4 regions of the Pandoraea sp. NPDC090278 genome follow, and region 3 is predicted to be linked to each of the others. Evidence: predicted binding sites of a transcription regulator. Region 3 holds the regulator's gene; each other region holds the start of a gene.

Region 1 (7,664 bases), on a different contig from region 3:
GTGTGTGCGATGCGCGCTGCGAATAACGGAGCAGCGACAAAACTGCGACAGAACAACGACGCCCCGGCGTGGACGCGCAACGGCAGCAGGAATCCCGCTGCTGCCGTCCCCGCCGCTCGCCGAGGCGTTGGACAGACTTAACGCTTATCGATCGGCACGAACTGCTGATCTTCCGGACCGGTGTAGTTAGCGCTCGGACGAATGATCTTGTTGTCGATGCGCTGCTCGATGATGTGCGCACTCCAGCCCGACGTACGCGCGATCACGAACAACGGCGTGAACATCGCGGTCGGCACGCCCATCATGTGATAGCTCACGGCGCTGAACCAGTCGAGGTTCGGGAACATTTTCTTGACGTCCCACATCACCGATTCCAGACGCTCGGCAATGTCGTACATGGCCGTGTTCTGCTCGGCCTTCGACAACTCGTGGGCGACTTCCTTGATGACCTTGTTGCGCGGATCGCTCACGGTGTAGACCGGGTGACCGAAGCCGATGATCACTTCCTTGTTCTCGACACGCTGACGGATGTCGGCCTCAGCTTCGTCCGGCGAGTTGTAACGCTTCTGCACCTCGAACGCGACCTCGTTCGCACCACCGTGCTTCGGACCACGCAGCGCGCCGATGGCACCGGTAATCGCCGAGTGCATGTCCGACCCCGTGCCTGCAATCACGCGCGCAGTGAACGTCGACGCGTTGAATTCGTGCTCGGCGTACAGGATCAGCGACGTATGCATCGCGCGCACCCACTGGTCCGACGGCGTCTCGCCGTGCAGCAGATGCAGGAAGTGACCGCCGATACTGTCGTCGTCCGTTTCCACGTCGATACGCACGCCGTTCTGGCTGTAGTGATACCAGTACAGCAGCATCGAGCCGAGGCTGGCCATCAGACGGTCGGCGATGTCGCGTGCGCCCGGAATGTTGTGATCGTCCTTCTCCGGCAGCACGGTGCCGAGCACCGACACGCCGGTGCGCATCACGTCCATCGGGTGAGCGGCGGCAGGCACGGCTTCGAGGGCGTCCTTCACGGCAGCGGGCAGACCGCGCAGCGCCTTGAGCTTGGTCTTGTAGCCACGCAGTTCCGCCACGTTCGGCAGCTTGCCGTAGACCAGCAGATACGCGATTTCTTCGAATTCCGAGGTCTGGGCCAGATCCAGAATGTCGTAGCCGCGATAGTGCAGATCGTTGCCCGAACGGCCCACGGTACACAGTGCCGTGTTGCCTGCGGTCACACCCGACAGGGCGACGGATTTCTTCGGCTTGAAGCCGGTGGCAGTCGTCTCGCTCATGCTCTTTCCTCCAGGATCAGGGGTTCGTTATTTCTGTTGGGCGAACAGGGCGTCGAGCTTCTGTTCGTATGCGTGGTAGCCGATGCTCTCATAGAGCTCGGCGCGCGTTTGCATCGTGTCGAGCACGGCCTTTTGCGTGCCGTCGCGACGAATCGTGTGATAGACGTTCTCCGCCGCCTTGTTCATCGCGCGGAACGCCGAGAGCGGGTACAGCACCAGACCGACCTGCGCGCTCTTGAGTTCTTCCACAGTGAACAGCGGCGTCGAGCCGAACTCGGTGATGTTCGCGAGCACGGGCACCTTCACGGCATCCGAGAACTGGCGGTACATCGGCAGTTCCGTCATGGCTTCCGGGAAGATCATGTCGGCGCCCGCTTCGACGCACGCGCATGCGCGGTCGATGGCCGCCTGAAGGCCTTCGACGGCCAGTGCATCGGTGCGCGCCATGATGACGAAGTTTTCATCGGTGCGCGCGTCGACGGCCGCCTTGATACGGTCGACCATCTCCTGCTGCGTCACGATGGCCTTGCCGGGACGATGGCCGCAGCGCTTCGCGCCGACCTGGTCTTCAATATGCATCGCACCCGCGCCGAACTTGATCAGCGACTGCACCGTGCGCGCAATGTTGAAGGCCGAAGGACCGAAGCCCGTGTCGACGTCCACCAGCAGCGGCAGATCGCACACGTCGGTGATGCGGCGCACGTCGGTGAGCACGTCGTCGAGCGTCGAGATGCCCAGATCGGGCAAGCCGAGCGAACCGGCAGCAACGCCGCCGCCCGACAGATAGATCGCCTTGAAACCAGCCGCCTTGGCGAGCAGGGCGTGGTTGGCATTGATAGCACCGACAACCTGCAACGGTTGCTCGGTCTTGACGGCCTCGCGGAAGGCGGCGCCGGCCGAACGAATGGTTTGCGTCACTTGAATCCCTCGGTCGTGTCTTGCGCGCCGGATGAACGGAATGCCACCGGATCGCATGTGGGTTGAGTAGCAGGCTTCTGAATAGCAATGGCCGTGCCAGCAGGTCGTGCGTGCGCGCATCGACAATCGCTTCGCTGCGCTAACGCATTCATTTATCGACGGAAATTCTTCGCCTGCGTGACGTTTACGTCAAGGTAAATGTCACTTGAAGGCGAACATGGCGGTCGCATAATGTTTCATTTTGAAACGCAAAATGAAACACATCGTCGCAACATGCTACGATTCGGCTCAGATCCTCCTGCCGCCTACCGCCATGCCGAATTCGATACCCACCGAGATGCCGTCCCGCCTGCCCGCGACCGCCGCAGGCGTGGCGCGAGCGCCCACGGTCCCCGCGATGCGAAAGCCGGTGATCTGGGCCGTCGGCATCAGCAAGCTTGGTGAGCTGTATCGCGATATCGTGCCGGACTACGCCGCGCAGGCCGACGTCCACATCGTCGACAAGGGATACGAAGCCGTGATCGAAGCGCTGGAGCGCTTGCCCGCCGGGAGCGTCGACGGCATCGTCGCGGCCGGATCGAACGGCGATTTCCTACGAGAGCGCCTTGCGTTGCCCGTGGTGCTGGTCAAAGTCACCGGCTCGGACGTCATGCACGCGCTGGCACGCGCACGACGCGCCCTGCCCGCATCGTCCCCCGACTCGCGCATCGCGCTCGTCTCCTACGCACGCCCCGCCGCCGAGTTCGAGCGCTTCAAGAGCGCCTTTCATCTCGACATCGCTCAGCACACTTATGTCGATGCGCAAAACGCCGAAGACCTCGTGCACCGGTTGCGCGACGACGGCATGGCGGTCATCGTCGGGCCGGGTCTCGTCACGCAACTGACCGAGCGCGCTGGGCTCACGGGCATCTTTCTCTACTCGCAGGATTCGGTGCGCGCCGCGTTCGACACGGCACTGGAAGTGGCGCGTCTCGGGCGCATCGAAGCGCAACGGCGCGAGCGTCTCGATACGGTGTTGCGGCATTTGCACGAAGGCGTGGCCGCCGTCGATCTGAACGGACGCATCGAAGCGATCAACGCGTCGATGGCCGGGATTCTCGGCGTCACAGCGGTGGACGCCGTCGGGCGAACGCTCGACACCATCGCGCCCGCACTCGACATCGCCCGCACGCTTGAGAGCGCGAGCGCCGAGCTCGAAGCGATCGTCTCGATGGCGGGCAAGACGTGGGTGATTAACCGCATTCCCCTGCTGGATCAGGGCACGCTCACGGGTGCGCTCGTGACGTGTCAGGACTCGCAGTCGTTCGCCCGCGTGGATCGTTCGTTGCGTTCGCGCCATCGTCCCCGGCATCTCGTGGCACGCTACCGGCTCGACGATCTGATCGGCGACTCGGCGGCGATGACGCAAGTCCGCGCACTCGCACGCCGCTATGCGCAGACCGATTCGACGGTGCTCGTGCATGGCGAGAGCGGCACGGGCAAGGAACTGCTCGCTCAAGGGATTCACAACGCGAGCCGCCGCCGCGACTATCCGTTCGTCGCCATCAACTGCGCCGCGTTTCCGGAGACGCTGCTCGAGAGCGAATTGTTCGGGTATGAAGACGGCGCGTTCTCCGGCGCGCGACGCGGCGGCAAGGCGGGTCTGTTCGAGACGGCACACAACGGCACGATCTTTCTCGATGAAATCGGCGAGATGCCGATGCCGCTGCAAACCCGGCTGCTACGTGTGTTGCAGGAGCGCGAAGTCCTGCGCCTTGGCGCGAACGAACCGGTGCCGTGCGACGTGCGCGTGGTCGCCGCCACGCACCGCGATCTTCGTCAGCAAGTCGCGGCCGGACTGTTTCGCGAAGACCTTTACTACCGTCTGAATATTCTGCGCATGGTGCTGCCCCCGCTGCGCGAACGCATGGACGACCTGCCGCGCCTCACGCCACTGTTCCTCGAGCGCGCGCTGGCCCGGGCGGGCGCGCGCATGAGCGTCGATGCCTTGCAGGCGTCACTATTGCCGCTGCTGGCGAGCTATCGCTGGCCGGGGAACGTTCGGGAGCTGGAGAATTTGCTGGAGCGCATCGCGGTCGTCTGCGCCGATGTGGTCGATGCTCGCGAGATCAGCCGTGCGCGACTGGTCGAGATTGCCCCGGAGCTTGGCACGACGCCGCCACCGCCCGCGTTCGACGTTTCAAAAACGAACGGTGGCCGGATAAACGGAACAACGGGAACGACGAGCGTTGCAGCCGTCGAAGCGCCCGACGCCCCAATGACCGGACGCGAGCGCCGTGCCGCCGAGGAGCTGGCACGCATCCACTCGACGCTGGCTGCCTGCGGCGGCGACCGCAATGCCGCGTGCGAAGCACTCGGCATCAGCCGTTCGACGCTCTGGAGAAAACTCCGCGCCGAGTAATGGACATCGGTAAAACACCCGGCGCGAATACCTCAATGCTGGTGACGAATACGGTCCCACATCTCGTGCCAGTCCAGACGCTTGTGCGCGGCAGGCTCATCGTGATGCGTGACCCAGAAGTGGTCGACGAGCATGCCGATGGCGAAGCCGACGAGCAACGCTACCAGCATCATCGAGACATTGATCATGGACATGGCGGCCTCCCGTCGAAAGGAATCACACTTTCATTCTAGTCAAACGCCGCCGTGCCAGCGGTGCAAAATGTCAGGCTTGAGGACGTAAAAAAACCGGGGTCGAAACCCCGGTTTTTCATTTGACGCGAGCCGTATCTCATCAACGCGCGCGAGACGCATCCGACGGCATTTCAATGCTTACCACGTCGCAATCAGTGCGCCCTTGAATTGCGTGTCGATGAATTGCTTCACTTCATCCGAATGGTAGGCGTCGACCAGTTGCTTGACCCACGGCTTGTTCAGGTCTTGCGTGCGCACGGCGATCAGGTTGGCGTACGGGCCCTTCAGGTCTTCGATGGCGATGGCGTCACGCTTGGGCACCAGACCGGCTTGTGCGGCGAAGTTCGTGTTGATCGACGCGGCGTCCAGATCCGGCAATGCGCGCGGCAGTTGTGCGGCTTCCAGTTCGCGAATCTTGAACTTCTTCGGGTTCTCGATATCGAGCGGCGTGATGTTCTTGCCATCCAGACCCGGCTTCACCTTGATCAGACCTTCCTTTGCCAGCAGACGCAGCGCGCGGCTACCGTTCGACGGATCGTTCTGGATACCGATTTGCGCGCCGTTCGGCAGATCCTTGAGCGACTTGTACTTCTTCGAATAGAAGCCCAGCGGCGACACATAGGTCAGGCCCGCCGTCGTGATCTTGTAGCCACGGTCCTTGACCTGGCTATCGAGGAACGGCTTGTGCTGGAAGCCGTTGGCGTCCAGGTCGCCAGCGTCGAGGGCGGCGTTCGGCTGTGCGTAGTCACTGAATTCGACGATCTTGATGAACAGGCCACGCTTTTCGGCCACCTTTTTCACCACTTCGAAGATCTGCGCGTCCGAGCCGGCCATCGTGCCGACCTTGAGGGGCTTGTCGGCCGTCTGGGCCGAGGCACCGAGAGAGGCCAGCGCAAACGTTGCGCCGAGGAACGCATTGATCAGTTGACGGGACAGCATGTGCGAATTCTCCTTTTGCTTATGTGGTCCGACGCCTGTTGGGCGTCTGTGCGAGGGGGTGCGGGCCTGTTGAGCTCGCAACGGTCACGCGCGACGTAGACATTCCCGCGATACAGCTGCGTGGCCACGTCGGGCGACCCAGACCCCGGATGCTGCCACAACTGCGGGTTTACACGAAATACATAATCGGTATTTCGATATCCCCTGAGCGCATCGATAGACAGCATCCATCAAAAAAACGCCCCCTCGGATCACCGAAGGGGCGCTTCGCCGGGAGAACAGCCTGATCACGGGCCGGGGGGGTGGCACGGCTGGCGGCAATGCCGTCAGCCGGTCGCATCAGGAACCGACGAACAACCTGCGAGACTCGCTACACCATCAAGACCAACCGATGCGAGGGCCAGTGCCTGCACGCGCTGTGCCGAACGCATGCAGGCCCCACGCCCACCACTAGCTCAGGGACATGGCTCCTCGCCAGCCTGGCCGTTCATCGCGCATCCGCCACCACCGCCGAAACCGGCGGGGCCACCGAATGCCGCCAATCCACCTCCGCCTGCAGCGCCGCCAATGCCAAGGCCGCCTGGACCGCTGGCACCACCGCCGCCACCGCTGCTTGCGCCAACACCACCACCGGTGCCGCCACCACCAGTGCCACCGCCGCCGCCAGTGCCGCCGCCGGTGCCACCACCACCGCCACCGCCGCCGCCGCCGCCACCGCCGCCGCCGCCGCCACCGCCACCGCCACCGCCACCGCCACCGCCGCCGCCACCACCGCCACCGCCACCGCCACCGCCGCCGCCACCACTGTGGCCACCGCAGCCGCAACCGCCAGCGCCGCCGATACCAACGCCCACGCCGATGCCGACGCCGGTCCCGGTTCCGCCGGGGCCGCCGAATGCGCCCAATCCACCGAGGCCACCCGCACCACCAAAGCCGATGCCGCCGCCTCCGCCACGCCCACCACCGCCACCACCGGCGGCGTATGACGCGTTAATTGAAATGCCGCAGAGCATCGCTGCCGCTGCCGCCCCTACCAGAGTCGCCTTGAACCTGTTCATGGTCCCCTCCCCGCGCACGCGCACACACTCACTTCGGAACACGCCGGACCCCGCCAGAAGGTCCAACGTTACGACGAGAGCGCGTCAGCAGAAATCGCGGGCAATAGAGGACCCGCCCGTGCTTAACATCACAGGAGTCCCTTGCCAACAGCCTGCGGAGAATCCGGGTTGGCGCTTCGCCATACACGATTCACATACGCGAATTCCGTGCCAGCGCACTCAACCCATTGATTTAAAAGAAACTAATAACTCAATTTACGAGACATCGATACGTCCCCTGCCGAAAACGTATCGTTCGTGAAACGCTTACAACGCAATGCGAAGGTATTCGGCGCTCAACCCGACGGACGATGCCCTCATGAAGCTGGGCTGAAAGACAGATGAGCAGCGCATGAGTCACGGGGGACGGCTCATGCTCGCATGCGTTCGCGCGCCTCGCGCAACAAGGCCTGCGGCGGCTTGCCCAGCGTACGGACGAACGCACGGCGCATACGCTCCTCGTCGCCGAAACCGGTCACGATCGCGACCCGCGCAATCGACGCCTCGCCCGCTTCGAGCAACGCCTGCGCCGCTTCGAGTCTCAACTTCTCGATAGCCTTCGCCGGAGTCAATCCGGTTTGCAGCGTGAATTCACGACTGAAATGGCGAGCACTCCAGTGCACCTGTGCCGCCAATTGCTCGACCGATAACGGCTCTCGCAAATGCTCGCGCGCATAGGCGAGCGCCGCGCGGACCCGGTCGGAGCTCGGTTCGAGCGTGGACAGCGTGGAGAACTGCGACTGACCACCCGTGCGGCGGTAGTGCACCACCAGCAAGCGCGACGTAT
Region 2 (7,664 bases), on a different contig from region 3:
CGTGCTGCGGCGCAGGCGCTGGGCAACTACCGTCTTCCCGAATGCGAGTTGTATGTGACGCTTGAGCCGTGCGTCATGTGTGCGGGCGCGATCATGCACGCACGCATCAAGCGGGTCGTGTTCGGCGCTTCCGATCCCAAGACGGGGGCGTGCGGCAGTGTCGTCGACCTGTTTGCGGAACCGCGTCTGAACCATCATGCCGACGTCGTCGGTGGCGTTATGCGCGACGAGTGCGTCGGCATATTGCAAACGTTTTTCAGCGAGCGTCGTGCGGCAGCGAGAGCGCGTCGTCTGGCTCAGTCGTCGTCGGCGGCCGAGGTGGCTGGCGATACTTCCGTCCCCCCATCGGAAACTTCTAAGTGACGCAGACTCGTCTTATCGAACTGATTGCGCCGTCCGGGTATGCGCCGGATGCCGACGTTGCGACGCGCGGTATTGCGGCGCTGGAGCAACTCGGCTACACCGTCGGGAATCGCGACGTCACATCGCGGCGCTTCCTGCGTTTTGCGGGCACCGACGCCGAGCGTGTCGCGGAGATCAACGCGCTTGCGCGCCGTGATCATCCGCTGCCGGACATCGTGCTCGCGATGCGAGGGGGGTACGGCGCCGTGCATCTGCTCGACCAGTTGGACTACAAGGCGCTGCATGACCGCCTGTGCGGCGAGCGCGTCGCGATCGTCGGGCACAGCGATTTCACGGCATTGCAACTGGCGTTGTTGTCGCAATCGCATGTGACGACGTTTGCGGGCCCGATGCTGCTGGCTGACTTCGGGGCAGAGACGCTAAGCGAGTTCACCGTATCCCAGTTCCAGTCGGTGTTGCAGTCCGAGTCGCACGTCGTCCAGTGGGCGGGGGACGGTGCGAGCGGCGACATTGATGTATCGGGTACGTTGTGGGGTGGCAATCTGGCGATGGTGTGTAGCCTGATCGGCACGCGATACCTGCCGCAGATCGACGGTGGCGTGTTGTTCGTGGAGGATGTGAACGAACCGCCGTACCGCGTCGAGCGCATGCTGTACCAGTTGCATCAGTCGGGCATCCTGGCGCATCAGCGCGCATTGGTGCTTGGCGATTTTTCGCAATATCGTCTGACCGACTACGACAACGGTTATGACATGGCGACTATGGTGGAGAGCATGCGCCGGGTCATCGGCATCCCGATCGTCACCGGTATGCCGTTCGGTCATTGCCCTGACAAGCTGACCTTGCCGGTGGGTGGGCAGGTGAAATTGTCGACGTCGGGTGCGCAGGTCGCGCTCACGCTTACGGGATATCCCTATATCGCCGGGTGATGGATGAACGCCGGGTGCACGGGCATCCGGAAATGCGGGAATCGCAGGAAACAGAAGCACGCCGGGAGGACTTCGTCGCCCGGCGTGCTTTTTTGTTGTCCGGAAGAACGCCGTGATTTTGCTGATGTTGAGGGTGATTTGGCGGGGGATTGAGTGGAGTTGCGGCGCAGGGCATTAGCGGGGAAATGGGGGCTGTGAGTGCGTTCAGTATGGCGATCCGGTGCGTTGGCGGTGCTGTCGCGGGGGCGACTATATGTTTAAGCGCAGCCTGAATATCTGAATATGGCTATGTTTCGTGCGGATGTATTTGGCTAAACTTCTTCGATCGTTCCGCCATCAGAAGGATGCCAAGACATCATGGCCAGCAGCAACACGAATTCCAAGGATTACCCCCGCGACCTTATCGGCTACGGCCGTCAAGTACCGTTTGCCGACTGGCCGGGACGTGCGCGCATTGCCGTCCAGTTCGTGCTGAATTACGAAGAGGGCGGCGAGAACTGTGTATTGCACGGTGACAAGGCGTCCGAGCAGTTCCTGTCCGAGATCATTGGCGCGGCCGCCTACGAGGCCCGTCACATGAGCATGGAATCCATCTATGAGTACGGTTCGCGCGCGGGCGTATGGCGCATCTTGCGCGAGTTCGAGCGTCGTGGTTTGCCGCTGACCGTGTTTGGTGTGGCGATGGCCATGCAGCGTCATCCGGAAGTGACGGCTGCATTCCAGGCGCTTGGGCACGAGATTGCGTGTCACGGCTGGCGCTGGATTCACTATCAGAACATGGACGAGGCGACCGAGCGTGAGCACATGCGCATCGCCATCGACATCTTCAAGGAGATGACGGGCAGCGCGCCGCTGGGTTGGTATACCGGCCGCGACAGTCCGAACACCCGCCGTCTTGTCGTCGAGCAGGGTGGTTTCGTGTACGACTCCGACAACTATGGCGACGACCTGCCGTTCTGGACGCAGGTGCAGACCAGCAGTGGCGACGTCAAGCCGCACCTTGTGGTGCCGTACACGCTCGACACCAACGACATGCGCTTTGCAGCACCGCAAGGCTTCAACACGGCGGACCACTTCTTCCATTACCTGCGCGACGCGTTCGACGTCTTGTACGCCGAGGGCGATGAAGCGCCGAAGATGCTGTCGATCGGTATGCACTGCCGGTTGCTGGGCCGCCCGGGCCGTTTCGCGGCGTTGCAGCGATTCCTCGATCACATCGAAAAGCACGATCGCGTGTGGGTATGCCGTCGTATCGACGTGGCGCGCCATTGGCAAGAGCGCCATCCGTTCGTGGCGGCGTGAGCAGGCGATTGAATCGCATCTCAGGTCGTTGATGGGGTGGTCATGTCCGGTGGGACGTGACGCCCGACATTGAATTCGAATCCGACAGGCGTCATCGGGCTGCGCGAAGCGTGCGGCGGGGCGCCACCTTTGTTCTCCAGGAGAGCAGTTAATGAACGCCCCGTTGCCTATGACCCAACGTACTGTTGCCGAGCTGTCGGCGCTCCCGCGCGCCGAGTTCATTGCCGCGCTCGACGGCATTTTCGAGCATTCCCCGTGGGTGGCCGAAGCGGCATGGGAAGATCGCCCGTTCGCGACCGTCAATGCACTGCATGACGCCATGTGCCAGGCCGTGATCGATGCGGGTGAGACGCCGCAGCTCGACCTCATCCGTGCCCACCCGGAGCTGGCTGGCAAAGCGGCCGTGCGTGGCGAACTGACTGCCGAATCGACGCGTGAGCAGGCAGGTGCCGGACTGGATCAGTGCAGTGCGGAAGAGTTTGCGCGACTGACAGAGCTGAACGACGCTTACAAAGTCAAATTCGGCTTCCCGTACATTCTGGCCGTGCGTGGCCATACCCGCAGCAGCATCATCGAGAACTTCGCGACGCGACTGGAGAATAGCCGCGCGGACGAAATCGAAGAATGCCTGCGCCAGATTTTCCGTATCGCCGGTTTCCGGCTGCAAGACCTCGTGCGCGACTGAGCGTACGACACCGTCATATCTCAAGTTTCAGACATTACCGAGCATCAAGGAGTTGGCATGGCCCTCGTCCCGCAAGACCCGAACGCACCGGACTTCGTGCGCCGTTATGTGAATCTGGCTGACCCGCGTCTGGGTGCCGAAGCGCTCGTCGCGACCGACGAATTCTTCGCGGCCAAAGAGCGCATGCTCAATCCAGAACCGGCTGTGTTCATCCCGGGCAAGTACGACGAGAACGGCAAGTGGATGGATGGGTGGGAGACACGTCGCAAGCGCGTGAACGGCTATGACTGGTGCATCGTCAAGCTGGCGCGCCCGGGCGTGTTGTTCGGCGTCGATCTGGACACGAGCCACTTCACGGGCAACTTCCCGCCTGCAGCGTCGCTTGAGGGTTGCTACAGCCCGGACGGCGCACCGAACGAGTCGGCCGAATGGTTCGAACTGCTGCCGTCGACCACGTTGCAGGGCAACTCGCACCACTACCATGCCATCACACAGCAGCGCGCAGCGACGCACGTGCGCGTGAACCTGTACCCGGACGGTGGTCTGGCGCGTCTGCGCTTGTATGGGTTGCCGCAGAGCGACTGGGCGGGCCGTTCGCGCGATGAGCTGATCGATCTGATCGCGATGGAAAACGGTGGTTATGTCGTGGCGGCAAACAACCAGCACTTCGGCTTGGCGTCGAACTTGTTGATGCCGGGCCGTGGCGTGAACATGGGCGATGGGTGGGAAACGCGCCGTCGTCGTGAGCCGGGTAATGACTGGGCGATTATTGCGTTGGCGCAGCCGGGTGAGATTGGCAAGATCGAAGTGGATACCGCGCACTTCAAGGGCAACTTCCCGGACCGCTGCTCCATCCAGGCCGCGTACGTGACGGGCGGCACAGAACAGTCGCTGATTACGCAATCGATGTTCTGGCCGGTGTTGTTGCCGGAGCAGAAGTTGGCGATGGACAAGCAGTTCTACTTCGAAGAGCAGGTGCAGAAATTGGGGGCGATCACGCACATCCGTTTCAACATCATTCCGGACGGTGGCGTCTCGCGTCTGCGTCTGTGGGGAAGGTTGAGCGACAAGAAGGCGTAATCGATTAGCAGTAGCAGAGCGAAACGAACAGAGAGAACAAGGAGCGTGACATGGTGGGACCGACGTTGAAGATCCAGCGGTTGACGCGAGAGGCGTTTGCGCCGTTTGGCGATGTGATCGAGTTGGAGGGTGCGAAGCATTTCGCGATCAACGGCGGGACGACCGAGCGTTTCCATGATTTGGCGACGGTGGATCTGGGCCCGGAGGGCGGACGCACGTTGGTGAACGTCTTCCGTGGTCAGCCGAGACAGTTGCCGTATGAAGTGAAGATGTTGGAGCGTCATCCGTTGGGCAGTCAGGCGTTCATCCCGTTGAAGACCACGCCGTACCTGGTGGTTGTGGCTCCGGCGGGCGAGTTGGACGTGAGCAAGATGCGTGCGTTCGTCTCGGATGGATGGCAGGGTGTGAACTATGCGAAGGGCGTTTGGCATCACCCGTTGTTGGCGTTGGATGAGGTGAGCGACTTCGTGGTGGTGGATCGTGGTGGGGACGGGCACAACTGTGACGAGCAGGATTTGCCGGGCGTGTATTTGCTGACGCAGGCGGCGTTGGATGCGGTGCAGGGAGCGCAGAAAGCTGCGTGAGTAGAGAGAAGAAAGCGGTAACAAGAGACGCCGGGCGTTGCTCGGCGTTTTTTATTGGGCGGGAGAAAGCGAAGTGAGGCGCAGAGGAAAGCGGTTAGGCGGGCAGAGGGACTGAAAACGTGTGGGCGACGGCACGGCCGTCCCGCAGCAGTTGCGGAGCACGTGCGGGGCGGGTGTGGCGTCGCGATGGGGCTGGAGTAGAGCGGTGTCGACGGGACCGGTGGCTTCGAGATAGGAAGCGGGAAGCGGACGGTGTCGGTTGAGGCACTGGGTGCGATGAGGGAGACGGACCGGGGCCCCTTTCTGCAGCGAGTTGGGTTTATGTCTGAGCGGCGGAAAGGGGCCCCGGTCCGTTAGGGGGGAGGTTTTAGGGGCCGGGGGTAAACACAACAGTCTGAGACGAAACCCAACTCCTATACTTCGAAACACCGATGTGGTGCGTAGGGGGTGGAGCAGGAGGGCGGGCGCACCGAAAGCGTGCGGAAAGGGGGAAAAGGTTAGAAGAGGGTGGGGAAAGGGTAGAAAAAGGGCGGAAAAACAGCTCGGGCATGGATATTGCTCGATCTCGACACAGCAATCTGCGGAGAAGCGTATGGTCGAGAGCTATAACGAGATGGCGAGCATCACGGGTGCGACGCGTTCGCACTACCGTCGGTTTGACGACTGGTTGAAATGTCAGACAGACGATGTCTTGCACCATAAGCGAGCCGAGGCCGATCTGGCGTTCCGGCGCGTCGGGATCACCTTTGCTGTGTATGGGAATGAGGCGGGTACGGAGCGTCTGATTCCGTTCGATCTGATCCCTCGGATCATTCCTGCGCATGAGTGGCAGACCTTGCAGACGGGTTTGCGTCAGCGAGTCGAGGCGCTCAACAAGTTCATCCACGACGTTTATCACGACCAGAACATCCTGCGTGCGGGCGTTATCCCGGCCGATCAGGTGTTGAAGAATGCACAGTACCGTCCGGAGATGCAGGGCGTGGACGTTCCTGGCAATATCTACTCGCACATAGCGGGCGTCGATGTCGTCAGAGCGGGGACGGGGGACGACGGTGTCTTCTACGTCTTGGAAGACAACTTACGGGTGCCATCCGGCGTGTCGTACATGCTGGAGAATCGCAAGATGATGATGCGGTTGTTCCCGGAGTTGTTCGCGCGAAATCGTATTGCACCGGTGGAGCATTACCCGGACTTATTGCTCGACAGTCTGCGAGCCGTAGCACCGATCGGCGTGGATGACCCAACCGTCGTCGTCATGACGCCCGGCATCTACAACTCCGCTTACTTCGAGCACGCGTTCCTGGCGCAGCAGATGGGGATCGAGCTGGTCGAAGGACAGGATCTGTTCGTTGAGGACAACCTCGTCTACATGCGCACGACCAACGGTCCCAAGCGTGTCGACGTTATCTATCGTCGCATTGACGACGACTTTCTTGATCCTTTGGCCTTCCGTGCCGACTCGACGCTGGGCGTGCCGGGGTTGCTGAGCGTCTATCGTGCGGGACGCGTGACGCTGGCCAACGCCATCGGTACGGGCGTGGCCGACGACAAATCCATCTACCCGTTCGTCCCCGACATGATCGAGTTCTACCTCGGAGAGAAGCCGATCCTGAACAACGTGCCGACCTACCAGTGCCGTCGGCCCGACGACCTTGCGTACACCCTCGACAACCTCGGCGAGCTAGTCGTCAAAGAGGTGCATGGGGCGGGCGGCTACGGCATGCTCGTCGGTCCGGCGTCCACCAAGGCCGAAATCGAAGCCTTCCGCCAGCGGCTTATCGCGAAACCCGACGGCTACATCGCGCAACCCACGTTGGCGCTCTCGGCATGCCCGACGTTCGTAGAAGCCGGTATCGCGCCGCGACACATCGACTTGCGACCGTTCGTGTTGTCCTCGGGCAAGGGCGTGACCATGGTGCCGGGCGGCCTGACACGTGTGGCGCTCACAGAGGGTTCGCTGGTCGTCAACTCCTCGCAGGGCGGGGGGACGAAGGACACCTGGGTATTGGAAAAGTAAGCGAAATCATCGGGAAGAGATCATGCTCAGCCGTACCGCCGACCACTTGTTCTGGATGGCCCGCTATATGGAGCGGGCCGAAAACACTGCTCGCCTGCTCGACGTCAATTTGCAAAACCTCCTGCTCCCGCAGGATGCTATCGACGACGAAGACGACACCGATATGACGCAGGTCCTCGCTGGCGGCATCGACAACGAAGCGGGCTGGCGCGCTACCTTACGCATCTCCGAGCTGGAGCCAGCGTTCAATCGCAAACATGGGCGCGCGACGCGCGCCAACGTGCTCGACTTCGTCGTGCGCGACCCAGAGAATCCGTCGAGCATCGCGTGCTGTCTAGCTGCCGCGCGGGAGAACGCCCGCGCCGTGCGCGGCACATTGACCACCGAGCTATGGGAGACCGTCAACAGCACGTGGCTGGATTTCCCGCGCATCCTCGATCTGCTGGAGCGCGACCCCGCGCACCTCTTCGAATGGGTCAAAGTGCGCTCGCACCTCTCACGAGGCGTGAGCTTCGGCACCTTGTTTCAGGACGACGCGTTCTACTTCACCCGGCTCGGCCTGTTCCTTGAGCGCGCCGACAACACCGCCCGCATTCTCGACGTCCGTTTCCACGAAGCCGTGCGTGCCGACAAGGCGGGCCCCGATGCGTCGCATCCGACCGACTTTTACTACTGGTCCGCTGTGCTGCGCAGTGTCTCCGGCT
Region 3 (7,664 bases):
GGTGTCGCGGCCGCCGGGTTGCCGTCACCGATTCGCAAGATTGCCGACGCGCTGTCGCTGCACGGCGTGAGCGACGGTCAGTTGTCGCTGCCCGCCTGAGCGAGTCGACGACCCTTCACTTCGTGTCGATGGGGGCGAGTTCGCGATGACGCACGAGCACGCTCGCTTCGTCGCGAAAGCGCGCGCCGAGCGTCTCGGAGATGAACACGGAGCGGTGTTGCCCGCCGGTACATCCGATGGCGACCGTCAGATAGCTACGGTTGTCGCGCATGTAGCTCGGCAACCACTTTTGCAGATAGGCGGCGATGTCGTTGATCATCTCGTCCACTTCGGGAATGGCGGACAGGAAATCAATGACGGGCTGATCGCGTCCGGTCAGCGGGCGCAATTGCACGTCGTAATACGGATTGGGCAGCGAGCGGACATCGAAGACGAGGTCGGCGTCGAGCGGCACGCCATGTTTGAATCCGAACGATTCGAACATCAGCGTGAGGCCGGTCTGATCGTGCTGGACGAATTCGCGAATCCAGCGGCGCAGTGCACTCGCGCGCAGGTTGCTGGTGTCGATCTGGTGACCCAGCTCGGTGACGCTGCTGAGCATCTCACGCTCTTTCTCGATGGCTTCGACGAGCGAGCCGGTGGCCGAGAGCGTGTCGTCGCCCGCCGACGAAAGCGGGTGACGGCGGCGCGTCTCCGAGAAGCGTTGCACCAGCGTTTGCGTGGTCGCATTGAGGAACAGCACGCGGACGTCATGGCCAAAACGGCGCAGGCCGCCAATGATCGGCGGCAGATCGGCGAGCGAGCCGCCGCTGCGCGCGTCGATGGCGACCGCGAGGCGGGTGTAGTGCTGTGTTCCGAGGTAGACGGCGAGTTCAGGCAAAAAGCGCGACGGCAGATTGTCGACGCAGTAGTAACCCGCATCCTCGAGGACGTTCAGGGCGAGCGATTTGCCCGAGCCGGAGACGCCGGTAATCAGTACGATCTTCATGACATTTCCCGAATACAGCCATCATGGTAAGCGATTGTGTCGTACGGGTGTCGCGTGGACAAAAACGAGGGCGTTCCTGCCGCTTTCGCTGCATTTTCGAGATATCCCGAACTGCAAACGAAAACGGCGCCCGCGTGGGGCGCCGTCAGGCTCGTCGGGCGTAAGCGCCCGGCGTAAAACTTAGGCTGCCGGAGCGTTCGACAGGCACGACTTCATGAATGCCTTGCGATCGTCGCCCTTCTTGCCGCTGGCTTGCGTGTTGCAGGTCTTCATCTTTTCCTGCTGCGTCTGCTTGGCGGCCGGTGCGGCGCCACCTGCGGACAGACACTGCTTCATGAAGGCCTTGCGGTCGTCACCCGTCTTGCCGGTCGCTTGCGAGTTGCAAGCCTTCATCTTGTCTTGTTGGGAGTTGGTCGCCTTGGGGGCAGATGCCGGGGCGGCGGCCGTTTGAGCGAACACGGGCGATGCGAGCAGCGGGGATACCAGAAGCAGTGCAGCGAGTGCTTTTTTCATGATCGTCTCTCCAAAAGGTCGTGACGCACGGGCACGGGGATGAACCGCGTTGCGATTACAACATGTTAGAAAACGCGCCGCAATCGCGCGGCGTTGACAGAAAAACGCAAAAGTAGCGGTATACCCGGAAGGTTTCGGCGGATTCGGCGATTTCGGGCCGACGATGCGCGAATTGACGACGCTCAGAGCAATTTGCCCTGCATGCCGTCCGGGTCCTGCATGGCCTGGCGCTGACGCTCCATGAAGTCCTTGAGCGTATCGATCCCGCGCAGTTGCAGAATCGTGTTGCGCACGGCCGCTTCGACCAACACGGCGAGGTTTCGCCCGGCGGCCACTTGCAGAATCACCTTGTTGATCGGCAGGCCCAGCACGTCCACCGTCTGCGCTTCGAGCGGCAGACGCTGGAATTCGCCATCGGGACGGCGCACCAGCTGCACGATCAGCTTGAGCTTCATCTTCCGGCGCACCGCCGTTTCACCGAAGATGGTCTTGATGTCGAGCAGACCGAGACCGCGCACTTCCAACAGGTTTTGCAGCAGCGGCGGGCAGCGGCCTTCGACGAAATCCGGCCCGAGACGCACGAAATCGACCGCATCGTCGGCCACCAGGCCGTGTCCACGGCTGATCAGTTCCAGACCGAGTTCGCTCTTGCCGAGACCGGAGTCGCCGGTGAGCAGCACGCCCATGCCCAGAATGTCGATGAAAACGCCGTGCATCGTGCAACGCGGTGCGAAAACACGAGAAATGTACAGACGCAGGCTGTCGATGACGGAGGCCGTCGACAGCGGCGTGGTGAACAGCGGGGTGGAGGAGCGTGTACAGCGGAGCACCAGATCGGGCGGCGCTTCGAGGCCGTCTGCCACCACGAGGAACGGCGGTTCCAGCGCGATGACTTCGCCCATGTGACGCTTGCGGTTTTCGTCCGTGAGACGCTGGTAGTAGCGCAGCTCGGCTTCGCCGAGCACCTGAATCCGGTTCGGGTGGATGAGGTTCAAGTGGCCCACGAGGTCAGCGCTGGAGGTGGCCGTGGCCACGCTCTCCGGCGTGAAGCCGCGCTCCCAACCTTCATGGCCCGTGAGCCACGACAGACGCAACGTCGCGGCGTTGTCGTCGAAAATGCTTTGCGCGTTGATGCCGGTCAGTTCCACCGCGTCGCCTCGTTCGGTTGGGTGTGGGAGCTACGGAATTCGTGTGTGTTCGCGGCGATTCGTACCGGTGCGCAGACGACTCGGGACGACTCAGGGCTTCCAGTTCGTCAGCGCGGTATGGACATCCTTGGCGCTGGGCGCGTTGATCAGGATACTGCGCATCTCCGGGTCCGAGAGCAACTGGGCAATTTCGGACAGGATTTCGAGGTGCTGCTGCGTCGCCTGCTCGGGCACCAGCAACACGAACAGGAGGGAGACGGGCTGACCGTCGGGCGCTTCGAACGGAATGGCCTCTTCCAGGCGGATGAACGCGGCGGCCGGGACCTTCAGGCCCTTGATGCGTCCATGCGGAATCGCCACGCCTTCGCCAAGCCCCGTCGAGCCGAGACGCTCGCGGGCGAACAGATTGTCGGTCACCACAGCGCGCGAAAGCCCGGCGTTGTTCTCGAAGAGGAGGCCGACCTGTTCGAACAGGCGCTTCTTGCTGGTAACGGACAGTCCAAGCAGGATGTTGGACTCGAGTATGAGTTTGGCTAAACGGTTCATCTTGTAATGCGGGCGAACGCTTAGTCGCCCTCCAACCCCCGATTGACCTCGCATTATAGACCACTCGCCGCCGCGCTCGCGGCAAGTCACGGAAGTGGGACGAACCATACAAAAGGGGCCGTTCAACGGCCCCGCGGTGGGTGATGCCAGACTTACAACAGACGGATATGCGCTCGGGTGGTTCCTTGCGGGTTTTCGTCGGTATCAGCCAGTGCGATTACCACGCCTGAACGATGCTATTGCAGCGGTTCCGCCTCAGGAGGAAGTTCGTGGTGCTTGATGGCCTCGCGACCGTGATCCTGAACCTTATCCTTGTACTGCACTACCTTGCGGTCGAGCATGTCGATCAGCTTGTCGATGGCGGTGTACATATTCTCGTCACACTTCTCGACGAAAATTTCTTTGCCCTTGAGAAACACCGTGACGCTCGCGATCTGGCGTCCGCTCTTCTCCTTGGTTTTGTCGACAGAGAGGATCACCTCGGCGCCAATTAGCTGGTCGAAATGCCTCAACACTCGATCGAGCTTGTTGACGACAAATTCGCGCAGCGAAGGCGTGAGTTCGAGATGGTGTCCACTGATCTTCAGATTCATAGCTGCTCTCCTTGCTGAAATGCCGAAGTGCAGGCCGCGTCAACGTTGACGCTGGCTAGCGAGGGTGCGAGCCATTGACGTGACGCAATGTCGCACTGCGGCGTTATGCCCCAGCGGCCAACATGGCGCACCAGGACTGTCCTACAAAGATTTGCGCAAGTTCACTGCGGGGATTCGCATGGCCTCGCGGTACTTCGCGACAGTGCGCCGCGCCACCACAAAACCTTGCTCTGCCAGCAGTTCCGCGATACGGCTATCGGAAAGGGGGCTCTGCGGGTCTTCTGCTCCTATGAGTTGCTTGATGAGTGCGCGGATAGCGGTCGATGACGCAGCGCCTCCGGCTTCCGTTGCCACGTGTGATCCGAAGAAGTACTTAAGCTCAAAGGTTCCAAATGGAGTGAGCATGTACTTACTCGTTGTCACCCGTGAAATCGTGGATTCATGTAAACCCAGCGTATCAGCAATCTCGCGTAAAACCAAGGGCCGCATGCCGATTTCGCCATGCGTGAAGAAGTTCTTTTGACGCTCGACAATCGCCTGCGCGACCCGCAGGATCGTGTCGAAGCGTTGCTGAATGTTCTTGATCAGCCAGCGCGCTTCCTGCAACTGCTGTTGGAGGTTGCCGGTTCCCGGATCGTTCCGGTTATTTCGGAGAATGCGCGCATACATCTCGTTGATGCGCAGACGCGGCATCACTTCCGGATTCAGCTCCGCCGTCCAGCCGCTCCCCTGCTTGCGTACCAGCACGTCCGGCACGACGTAGTCGGCCTGAGGCGCACCGTACGCTGCACCCGGGAAGGGGTCCAGCGAGCGAATCAGCTGATGCGCGGCGCGCAGGCCGTCTTCGCCGACACCCAGCAGGCGACGCAGACGCGTGTAATCGCGCGCGGCCAGCAGTTCCAGGTGATCGGTGACGATGCGCAGCGAGAGGGTACGTACGCCGCTTGCGGGCAGTCGCTGGAGCTGCAGACGCAGGCATTCGGCCGGGCTCCGGGCACCCACGCCCGCCGGGTCGAAGCTTTGCAGCAGCGCCAGCGCCGCGTTGATCTCTTCCGTTTCGAGCGCCAGCTCTTCGGGCATTTCAGCCTGAATCTCGTCGAGCAGGCTGCCGAGGTAGCCGTCCTCGTCCAGCGATTCGATCAGGAACTCCACCAGCGCGCGGTCGCGCGGCGCAGCCTTGGTCAGGCGCAACTGGGCCAGCAGATGTTCGCGGAGATTGGGATGGTCGACGTGCAACTGAGGACGCGCATTGTCGTCGTCGTCCGATGCGCTGCCGGAGCGGGCGAAGTCGTTCAGGCTCCAGTCGCTGCCGTTATCCGACGCGTTGTCGTCGAAGCGGGCCTCGCCGTCGAGTTCACGCGCTTCGTCGTGACCGTTGGCGGCTTCGGGGCCGTTGTCGTTCGAACTGCTCGACGACGAACTCCGCTCGTTGCGCAGCGACCCGTCCGTGCCTACACGTACCGAACCGGCGAGCCAATCGTCCTCGCGTTCGAGCATCGGGTTCTGGGTGAGGGCGTGCTCGACTTCCTGCTGAAGTTCGAGCGTCGACAGTTGCAACAACCGGATCGATTGCTGCAACTGGGGCGTGAGGGTCAGGTGCTGAGAGGTGCGGAGTTGAAGAGTCGGTTTCATAGCGGTCTCGCCTTCATTGTAGAGGCTTTGTCACGCCAACGGAACCGTCCCTGACTCCTATCGGAGGCAGGGTTTACATGCGAAAAATCTGCTTTACATCCGGAAATTTTCGCCCAGATAGACGCGGCGGACGCTTTCGTCGGCAACGATCTGGTCAGGCGTGCCGGCGGCGAGCACCGAGCCTTCGCTGATGATGTATGCGTGATCGCAGATACCCAGCGTCTCGCGCACGTTGTGGTCGGTAATCAGGACACCGATGCCTCGGTCCTTGAGAAAGCGCACGATTCGCTGAATTTCCAGCACAGCGATCGGGTCGACGCCCGCGAATGGTTCGTCGAGCAAAATAAAACGCGGCTGTGTGGCCAGAGCGCGCGCGATTTCCACGCGACGACGCTCGCCGCCCGAGAGCGACATCGCCGGATTCTCGCGCAGATGGCCGACCTGAAGCTCGTCGAGCAGGGCTTCAATGCGGCGTTCGATTTCGTCGCGCTTGAGGGGCTTGCCCTGCGCATCGACCTGCAATTCGAGCACGGCGCGAATGTTGTCTTCGACCGTGAGCTTGCGGAACACCGAGGCTTCCTGCGGCAGATACGAGACACCCATGCGGGCGCGTTCGTGGATCGGCAGTTCGCTGATGAGGTTGCCGTCGAGCTGGATTTCACCATCGTCGGCAGGCACCAGTCCCACGATCATGTAGAACGACGTTGTCTTGCCCGCGCCGTTCGGGCCGAGCAGACCCACGACCTCGCCGCTCTTCACGTCGAGCGACACGTCCTTGACGACGGTACGCGCGCCGTACTGCTTCTTGAGCGAGCGCACGACGAGCGCGCTGGGCTTGCCCACCGGGCCGGCGCCCGGGTTGATGGTCGAGGCGTTGCTATTGGCAGAATTACTCACGCGGATTCCCGATGTTCTTGGAAGGCGACAGCGGCGGCAGGTCGCCCTTGGGCGCGGCGACCGGCTTGCTGGCAGCGCCCGGCGCCGGCGCCTGTGCGCCCGTGGCGTTGCGCGGTGCGAGCGTGGCGCGCACGCGGCCGTTCGGATTGTTGGGGTTGACCTGATCGGCGCCGCTGTTGGCGGTGTAGACCTCATTGTAGGTGTCGTACGTGATCACGCTGCCGTGAATCTCGTCGAGCACCTTGGTGCCACCGGCCAGACGCTTGAGCGTGGCCTGCGTGGTGAGCGTGGCGACTTCGGTCTTGCCGTTGTAATAGATGGTTTGGCCCCAGCCGTCGATGTACTCGTCCATGCCGTCGCGCTTCTGACGCATGTAGGCGAGCGGGCCGCCCGGCTTGTAGTAAGCCGTGGCGTACTGATAGCCCTCCGGATCCTGAGTCACTTCGACGCGATCGGCCTTCAGGAGAATCGTCCCCTTGGTCATCGTCACGTTGCCGGTGAAGATGTTGACCTGCTTGAGGTCGTCATAGCTCATGTGATCCGACTCGATATTGAGCGGCTTGTCGCGGTCGGCGCGTTCCGCGTGAGCCAGCGGTGCGGCCAGTGCGCCAAGGACGGCGAAGGCGGCGGCCAGCGCGCGAAGCGCACGCAGCGATACAGAGGCGGGTCGCAGTGAAAGGCGATCGGTCATGGGGTTTTGGGGCCCTGTGGAGTCTGAGATGGCGCGCGTGGAGCGGTGGGCGCTGCGGACTGGCCGGACGGCGGCGGGCGCTTGGCGCCCAGTTCCGCCGGCTGGATCGTGCCGTGAACATTGCCGAGCAATTGTACGGCGCGCGAGATGTTATTGAAAATCATGCCGTCGCCATACATCACGGACGACCCGCGGAACAGCTGCACCGGCTGCTCGGTGCGCACGATGTCTTCGTTCACCAGCACCTGGAAGTGCTGGGACAGCGCACGCATTTCGGGGTCGCGCGGCCCCGGCTGACGCACCACGACCGCGTCGTCGTACAGATCGACGATCGACATATCTGCGTTGAGCGTGCCGCGCTTGCTCGTGGCGGTCACTTCGGGCTGATCCGGCGTGAAGGCGCGCACGGCCGGCATCGTCATGGCCGTGGTCTGGTCGTCTTCGAAGTGCGTCATGTGGACGGCGTTGACGCGGTACTGCGTCACGCCGTTGGGCGCGAGCATGGAAATCACCATGTCGTCGGCGTAGTAATCGGCGATGTGCTGCTTCACGTACGGCGCGCGGTCGGCGTCAGACGGCAGCGTGCGCTGCACGAGCCAGTACGTGCCAGCCGCAAGGCTTGCCAGGACGGCGATCGCGATCAGCGAAGCGGGCGA
Region 4 (7,664 bases), on a different contig from region 3:
CGAACACAGCAACGTGTTCCTGATGCACCTGCGCCGCGAGGCCTTCGTGACGCAACGTATTCGTGCGCGCGGCCTGCACGACCTGCCGAATTTGCAGATTCAGGTACTGCAACAGGTCGGCGTAATAGCGGTTGTGAGTCGCTCGGGCGATGGCCGCATGAAAAGCGGTATCGAACTCGACGCCGTTCTCCGGGTGATACAGATGCGTTTCGAGTTTGCCGAGAATCGTTTCGAGCTGACGAATATCCTCGTCGGTATGCCGAACGGCAGCGAGCGCGGCGGCCGTGCTCTCCAGATCCAGACGCAATTCGTAGACGCTCGCGAGATCGGCCGCGTCTTGACCGACAGGCACCTGAAAGCCGCTCTGCGGCGTGCGCGCCTTCACGGTCACGCCTGCGCCCTGACGGCTGTCGATCAGACCCTGTGCACGCAGACGCTCCGTCACTTCGCGGATCACCGCAGGACTCACGCCATACGATTCGGAGAGTTGCTTGCCGGTCGGCAGCCGGGTGCCGACGGGATAGACGCCCTGCCGGATCGCTTCCTGTAATTGCTGCGCGACCTGCTCGGTCAGGGTTCTGGGCTTGGTAGTCATCCGTTCCTGTCGTCTGATGCTTTTCTGGTTTGCATGTTATCTGAAAACTTTTATTGCCTCATATCGCGTTAACCCTAGTCATCTCACTAAAAAGAAAAAGCGGTGGTGGAGGCTGGCTCCATCACCGCTTTATCGGTTGCGCACCGATTGGATCGGACGCAGAACCGCTCCTGTCTTAGAAGCCGATCAGCGCTTCCGTCACATGGCCGACGTTCGGCGGCGCGGCGAAGCAATCGCTCACGAGCGCGCGCCACTGCTGGAAGGCATCCGAATTGCGGAAGTGGACGGTGTGGTCTTCGAGCGTTTCCCAGGTCACGACGAGGCTGTAATGCGTCGGTTGCTCGATGGACTTGAGCAGACGCATGCCGTGGCAGCCTTTCGATCCCTTGAACAGCGGCGCGGCCTTGGCGACACCTTGTTCGAACTCGGCTTCCTTGCCGGGCTTCACTTCGATCTGGGCGATTTCAAAAATCATGGGGTTCCTCAGAGATGGGTCCGTGGTTTTGCTGATGGATTCTATACCGCGTGCCGGTGACACGCATCGCGTGTGACATCCCCTCGCCTTTCACCGCTTTTCCATACTTCGCCATGTCCACCATGCCCGCATGCACGAAGAACGCCCGCAGCGTCGGCTTACGGCACCACGACCGTGCACCCCGAAGCACCGAATCTCACATCACCAGATAAAACTCGCATACATATCAATGCACTAGCGATTTCTGGCATCGCTCTTGCATATCTTCGTTTCTTCTCACACTTGCACCAAAAGAGCACATTCATGCCCAATTCCAATACACCCGGCGACGTGTTGTTCCTGCTGCTCGGCGCGATCCTGGTGCTTGCCATGCACGCCGGTTTCGCGTTTCTCGAGCTTGGCACTGTCCGCAAGAAGAATCAGGTCAACGCACTGGTCAAGATCCTCACAGACTTCGCCGTCTCCGGACTCGCGTATTTCTTCATCGGTTATCCGCTCGCCTATGGCGTCGACTTCTGGTCGAGCGCCACGGTGCTGTCCGAGCACAACGGCTACGCGCTGATCAAGTTCTTCTTTCTGCTGACGTTCGCGGCCGCGATTCCCGCCATCGTGTCGGGCGGCATTGCCGAGCGCGCCAAGTTTCATCCGCAGTCGGTGGCCACGTTCTTCCTCGTTGGCGTGATCTACCCGTTCTTCGAAGGCATTGCGTGGAACGGGCATCTCGGCGTTCAGGACTGGCTCACGCAAACGCTCGGCGCACCTTTCCACGACTTCGCGGGTTCGGTGGTCGTGCATGCGGTGGGGGGATGGATTGGTCTTGCGGCGGTGTTGCATCTCGGCGCGCGCCGCGGGCGCTACAACGGTCAGGGTCAGGTCGCCGCGCATCCGCCGTCGTCGATTCCGTTCCTCGCCCTGGGCGCATGGATTCTGATCGTCGGCTGGTTCGGCTTTAACGTGATGAGCGCCCAGCGCGTTGGTGGCATTTCGGGGCTGGTCGCCGTGAACTCGCTCATGGCGATGGTCGGCGGCACGCTGGTCGCCATGTGGGTGGGACGCGACGACCCCGGCTTCATCCATAACGGGCCGCTTGCGGGACTCGTTGCAGTATGTGCAGGGTCGGACGTCATGCACCCGCTCGGCGCGCTGGTCGTGGGCGCAGTCGCAGGCGGTCTGTTCGTGTGGCTGTTCACGGTGACGCAGAACCGTCTGCGCATCGACGACGTGCTTGGCGTGTGGCCGCTGCACGGCGTGTGCGGCATCTGGGGTGGGCTGGCGGCTGGCATCTTCGGACAGAAGGCGCTCGGCGGACTGGGCGGTGTGAGCTTCGTCTCGCAGATGGTCGGCACGGTGATGGGTGTCGCGATCGCCTTCGCCGGGGGCTACCTCGTGTATGGGGTCATCAAACGCGTCTCAGGATTGCGGCTCGACGACGAACAGGAGTACTACGGCGCCGACCTCTCGATCCACAAGATCACGGCCACGCCGGAGCGGGAAACGAATTGGTAAGTGGCCAAACCTGAACGACTGCACCATCAAACGTGCGCTGTGACGCGATTCATGCCAGTCACAGCGCACCGTTTGCAGGCTGCTTGAATCAGAAGTCCACTGAGGCAGACAGGTAGACCGTTCGCGGCGCGCCGAGCGAGATCGTTCCATACGACGCCACGCCGGACCAGTAGCGGCGATCGAACACGTTGCTTACACCCGCTCTGAACGTTGTGCTTTTGCCGACAATCTGTGTCTTGTACCGGACGCCAAGATCCGCCGTCACCCACGACGGCACCGACTGCGTGTTGGCCTGATTCACGTACTCACTCGCCGTGTACGTCAGGGCACTGGTGAGCGTCAGGCCGGGCACCCAACGCACGTCCCACTCGACACCCGCGTTGGCCATCCACTGCGGCACGCCCACGGGACGATTGCCCACCGTGGCGGGGTTCGGTGCTTTGGTGAGTTGCGCGTTCAACCAGGTCAATCCGCCGATAAGACGCACGCCCGTGAGCGGTTCACCCGCCATCGTCAGCTCAACACCGCGATTGCGCTGTTCGCCATTGACGCTGAAGAGCGTCCCGTTCAGCGAGCCGCTGGGCTTCGTAATTTCAAAGGCCGCCAACGTCGCGATAACGCCGCCGGTGGAGACTTTGACCCCAACCTCCTTCTGCTTGGTCTTGTACGGCGCGAACACTTCGCCAGCATTGCTTGCGGTCGTCGGTGCGACATCGCCCTTACTCAGCCCTTCGATGTAGTTCGCGTAGAGCGACACGCTATTCGTCGCTTTGAACAGCACGCCCGCGAGCGGGGTCACCGCGCTCTTGTCGTAAGCGCTAGACACCGCGCCGGAGGTTGCGTTGTAGTTGTTCGAGCGGATCTGCTGCCCGCGCACGCCGAGCGTGACCTGCAGCCTGTCGTCGAAGACACCGACCGTGTCGGCGAGCGCAATCCCGGAGAGCGTCGAAGTCGACGCGAGCGGCACGCGTGTCGGTGCACCGATAAACTGCTCGGGCCGGTCCACCGGTGAGTAGATGTTCGAGAACACCGTCGTCCCCGAATTCGCACCGGAGGCGACACGGTCACTGTAGTAGTTGGCTTGCGCGCTCAGCGCGTGAGAGATCGAGCCGGTACGGAATTTCGCTCTGACGCCCGCATCCACCGTCGCACGATTGACCTGGAACTTCCAGTTCTGCGGCACCGCTGAAGTGTTTCCCAGGCTGTCCAGAATCGTCGGCGTCTGATCAGACAGACGTGAAACGTCGGACTTTGCCGTGCCCGCATCGGCGAACACCGTCACGTTGTCGGTGAGGTCGTATTCCGCATGCCCGAGCACCGATAAGTCGTTCGACTTCCACCAGCCCCATTTCTGCGTGACGTTTCGCGCACCGTCCGGCGCCGACGGGACCGGTACGCCCGACGCGACGAGAAAGGGTCGCGTCGGTGCATCAACCCACTGGTATTGCTCGATGACGTCGAGCGAGGCCCGCAGACGCGTCCCGGTGTAGTCCAGCGACAACGCGCCGACTTCGGCCCGCGATGACTGATTGTCGAGCGCAGTCGGGCCCTGACGATGCAACCCGTTAAAGCGAATGCCCCACTGACGCTCGTCGCCGAAGCGACGGCTCACGTCCACGGCAACGCCTGCCTGCCCCTTCGTCGCGTAATCCAGCGTGACGCGCGTCAAATCCTTGGATAGCGCGCGCTTCGGCACGATATTGACGACACCGCCCACGCCACTGTTCGGGGACATCCCATACAACAAGGCAGCGGGGCCACGCAGCACTTCGACACGCTCGATATATTCCGTGAAGAGGTGATAGTTGGGAGCGATGCCGTACACGCCGTCAAACGCGACTTCGGAGAGATTGCCTTCGTTGATCGGGAAGCCGCGAATGAAGAAGGAATCCGTCACGCCGCCAATCTGGCCGGTAAATCGTGCGGAAGGGTCCGCGTTCAACACCTCCGCCAGCGTGACAGCCTGCTGATTCTCCAGTCGTTCGGACGTGTAGTTCGTGACAGAGAACGGCGTCTCCATCACACCCTTATCCCCCAGCAAACCGACTCGCCCGCCTCGCGCCACCTGACCGCCCGGGGCCGGTGCCGTCTCGCCCAATGCCGACGCACTCACGGTCGTGGGTGCCAGATGTCCCTCGACACGCGCCTCGACGCCCTCGCCTCGCGGACTGTCGACCGCGTCTTTTTCCCCTGACGTCTGCGCCAGCGCGGCACAGGAGAACAGGGTCGTCATCAACAGAATCGTTGCCTGGGAAATGCGTCGCGGAACGGCAGGAACAGGACGACGTCGGAAATTCGCTTCGGTGTGCTTCATTTGATGAGACGTACCACACAGGGCTAAAGATAGTTAAAGGGCGTGCATGAGACCGCGCTGCCCATCCGGACAACACGAAGTCCCGCTGGAATCGGGGAAACAGGATCGTCACCTTGCCGTGAATTCGCGAGATGACGTGACGGAACGCTCATGCATCCGGTCGATGCACGTGGTCTGAGAGGGAAGCGAAGCGAGATCGGCCTGGCGGTTAGGCCCTCCGCCGGAGGGCTACACGCTCTTTCGCTGGAGCGCGATGTTAGCCCCATCGCGGAGCGTGATCAACGTGCATCGCCCATCCAAATCACGGACGCGCGCCGATATGTCGCCTATTAGCAAATCACTTAAAAAGTTGTTGCATTCATCAGGTAACCGAAATATATTGCGAATAATTCTCATTACTTTTTCGCCTGCATCGATGTTCGTTGGCAAGGCGCGACAAGGACATCGTGGCATCGAGCGAGGCAGAACTCCGCCAGCAAGTGGCGGGGTTATATGTTGATCACTACAGTTGGTTAACGGGCTGGATACGTCGCAAACTCGGCGACGCCAGCATCGCCTCCGATTTGGCGCAGGATGCTTTCGTCAGCATCATTCACACCGGAACTGTTGCAGGAATACGTGAGCCTCGTCCGTTTCTGGCGACGGTCGCTCGACGTTTGCTGTCCCACTACTATCGTCGCGAAGCACTCGAAACCAGCTATCTCGAACTCCTTGCCGAACTTCCGCAAGAGCATGTGCCACCACCGGAAGTGCGCCTGATCGCGTTGCAGACGTTATCGGCGATCGATCGCGCACTGGACGGCCTTCCCGCCAAAGTCAAAGAAGCCTTCCTGCTGGCGCATCTGCTCGATCTCAAGTATTCCGAAATCGCAGAACGTCTGAATGTCTCCTCCAGCTCCGTCAAACAGTATTTGCTGCGCGCGAACCGGCAGTGCGTGCTGACGCTTCTGGACTAAGGAGCATCGATCGACATGCCCGGCCAGAAGGATGCCCGCTTCAGTCAAATGACGCCGCCCGCCGCAGTTTCATCCGTCCCCTCGCCCTCTCGTTCCGCGCTCGATCAGGCCGTGGAATGGTTCACCGTGCTCAAGTCCGGCGACGCAGGAGAACGTGACCATGCGCAATGGAGTGCATGGCTTCGTGCGTCGAACGACCATCGGAGCGCATGGGCCAAGGTGGAGTCGGTGTTCGGCCAGATTCGCTCGCTCGACACCGAGCGGGCCTATCGGACGCTGACACCTTATTCGCCCTATGCCGCCCATGTGCCACCACGTGCCGTTAGCGAGCATCGGGCACGACGACGCAGCGTTGTCAAAGGTCTGGCGCTCACCGGGCTTGTTCTCGGCACCGGCGCCATCGCCACACGAAGCCAGATTGCGCTAGCCCTCTCGGCCGACTACCGCACGGGCAAGGGAGAAACGAAAGCGGTCCAACTCCCGGATGGCTCCTACCTGTTGCTCGACACCGAGTCCGCCGTCGCCACCCGATTTCGCGACGGGCAACGTCAGATCGAATTGCTTGAGGGGCAAGTGTGCGTCCGGATGGCGGCGACCGCCGCGCGCCCCGGCGGACGCGAGCCGCTGGCGCTCGTCACCGGTCACGGCGTCATTCGTGCGACGAATGCGGAATTCATGGTGCGCGTACACCGTGACCACACCCGTTGCGTCGTACTGCGTGATCGGGTCGACATCAGTTCCGCCCACGCATTGCAAGCCGCGACAACGCTCAGCCAAGGCGAGCAGATCGACTTCGACAACGACGGACTGGGCGCGATCCGGCCGTCCGGCGAGGCACAGACAGCGTGGCTGCGCGGTCAGATCGTCGCCGACAACATGACGCTCGGCGCATTCGCAAACGAAGTCGCGAGATACCGCACGGGCCTGCTGCGCGTCTCGCCGGACGTTGCCGACCTGCGCATCTCCGGCGCGTTTCCGACGTCGGACACCGATCGCATTCTGGCGTCGTTACCCCGGGTGCTACCGGTTCGCATCCGCAGCATGACGAAGTACTGGACGATGATCGAAGCCAGCACGTCCTCCCCGTCGCGCTAAAAAAATTAAAAACTTCTGCCCGTTTTGAATTCTCGCGGCACCTACCTGATGAAGACGGATTTTTGGGTATCTCATTCAGGTAAATAGACCATGTCACGCAGTCATAAGAACAAGCAAGGCCGGAACCGGCAGCACGCTTCCACGGGGATGTCTCTGGTGCCGAAACGTCAGGCCGTTACGCTGGCCGTTTCCGCCACCCTTTATGGCGCAGCGTTGTACGCCGCGAGCGCGACGCCTGCACTGGCGCAAGCCGTCACGAACAAGGCGGCGCAAGGCGCGACGCGCACCTACAGCATTCCGTCCGGCCCGCTCACGCCCGCACTGCATCGCTGGGCCAGCACGTCGAACGCTCTGCTGTCGTTCACGCCGGATCAGGCCGCCGGAAAAGTGACCGCTGGCGTGAGCGGTCAATACACCGCCGAAGAAGCGCTGAACGTCTTGCTGAGCGGCTCCGGGTTGAAAGCCGTCCGTTGGCCGGACGGCAGCTACGGCGTGCAGAGCGCCGCCAACAATGGCGCAGCCGACACGCCGCATGTCGTCTTGCCTGCGGCCACCGTGACGTCCAACACGCTCGCCGCCACATTGCCGCCCTCGAACGTGACCGCCGATCCTCTAGCGGCGGGCAACCTGCTCCACGCAGAGACCAATATCGCGCGCATGTCCGGACCGATCCGCGAGATTCCGCAGGTCGTCAACGTCGTGCCGCAGGACGTCATGCAACAG

The links. Region 3 encodes sigma-54, which starts transcription at its own class of promoters, with help from an activator protein. Its sites were predicted from a motif close to TGGCANGNAANCTGCTTT; they were not measured.
Region 1: prpB (methylisocitrate lyase) is a predicted target of sigma-54. The motif match lies at 2,289-2,306, and genes of this name have one in related genera.
Region 2: ACIQWO_RS03860 (circularly permuted type 2 ATP-grasp protein) is a predicted target of sigma-54. The motif match lies at 5,488-5,505, and genes of this name have one in related genera.
Region 4: ACIQWO_RS00095 (ammonium transporter) is a predicted target of sigma-54. The motif match lies at 1,316-1,333, and genes of this name have one in related genera.

The regions. Positions count from the first base shown of each region.
Region 1 covers NZ_JBIVYJ010000003.1:582,996-590,659, reverse strand. Annotated here, with positions in the region: gene prpC (2-methylcitrate synthase) at 138-1,289, opposite strand; gene prpB (methylisocitrate lyase) at 1,317-2,207, opposite strand; gene prpR (propionate catabolism operon regulatory protein PrpR) at 2,605-4,608, shown strand; gene ACIQWO_RS14920 (hypothetical protein) at 4,641-4,802, opposite strand; gene ACIQWO_RS14915 (MetQ/NlpA family ABC transporter substrate-binding protein) at 4,980-5,780, opposite strand; gene ACIQWO_RS14910 (hypothetical protein) at 6,236-6,838, opposite strand; gene ACIQWO_RS14905 (GlxA family transcriptional regulator) at 7,249-7,664, opposite strand, start outside.
Region 2 covers NZ_JBIVYJ010000001.1:871,942-879,605, forward strand. Annotated here, with positions in the region: gene tadA (tRNA adenosine(34) deaminase TadA) at 1-363, shown strand, start outside; gene ldcA (muramoyltetrapeptide carboxypeptidase) at 360-1,292, shown strand; gene puuE (allantoinase PuuE) at 1,650-2,594, shown strand; gene uraD (2-oxo-4-hydroxy-4-carboxy-5-ureidoimidazoline decarboxylase) at 2,764-3,279, shown strand; gene alc (allantoicase) at 3,337-4,359, shown strand; gene ACIQWO_RS03855 (ureidoglycolate lyase) at 4,410-4,943, shown strand; gene ACIQWO_RS03860 (circularly permuted type 2 ATP-grasp protein) at 5,536-6,960, shown strand; gene ACIQWO_RS03865 (alpha-E domain-containing protein) at 6,983-7,664, shown strand, end outside.
Region 3 covers NZ_JBIVYJ010000004.1:68,724-76,387, forward strand. Annotated here, with positions in the region: gene mutY (A/G-specific adenine glycosylase) at 1-99, shown strand, start outside; gene rapZ (RNase adapter RapZ) at 116-988, opposite strand; gene ACIQWO_RS15470 (PsiF family protein) at 1,169-1,501, opposite strand; gene hprK (HPr(Ser) kinase/phosphatase) at 1,684-2,649, opposite strand; gene ptsN (PTS IIA-like nitrogen regulatory protein PtsN) at 2,740-3,195, opposite strand; gene hpf (ribosome hibernation-promoting factor, HPF/YfiA family) at 3,432-3,788, opposite strand; gene ACIQWO_RS15490 (RNA polymerase factor sigma-54) at 3,930-5,420, opposite strand; gene lptB (LPS export ABC transporter ATP-binding protein) at 5,514-6,284, opposite strand; gene lptA (lipopolysaccharide transport periplasmic protein LptA) at 6,310-7,008, opposite strand; gene lptC (LPS export ABC transporter periplasmic protein LptC) at 7,005-7,664, opposite strand, start outside.
Region 4 covers NZ_JBIVYJ010000001.1:32,595-40,258, reverse strand. Annotated here, with positions in the region: gene ACIQWO_RS00105 (FadR/GntR family transcriptional regulator) at 1-595, opposite strand, end outside; gene ACIQWO_RS00100 (antibiotic biosynthesis monooxygenase family protein) at 771-1,070, opposite strand; gene ACIQWO_RS00095 (ammonium transporter) at 1,374-2,576, shown strand; gene ACIQWO_RS00090 (TonB-dependent receptor) at 2,665-4,809, opposite strand; gene ACIQWO_RS00085 (sigma-70 family RNA polymerase sigma factor) at 5,337-5,846, shown strand; gene ACIQWO_RS00080 (FecR domain-containing protein) at 5,862-6,941, shown strand; gene ACIQWO_RS00075 (TonB-dependent siderophore receptor) at 7,032-7,664, shown strand, end outside.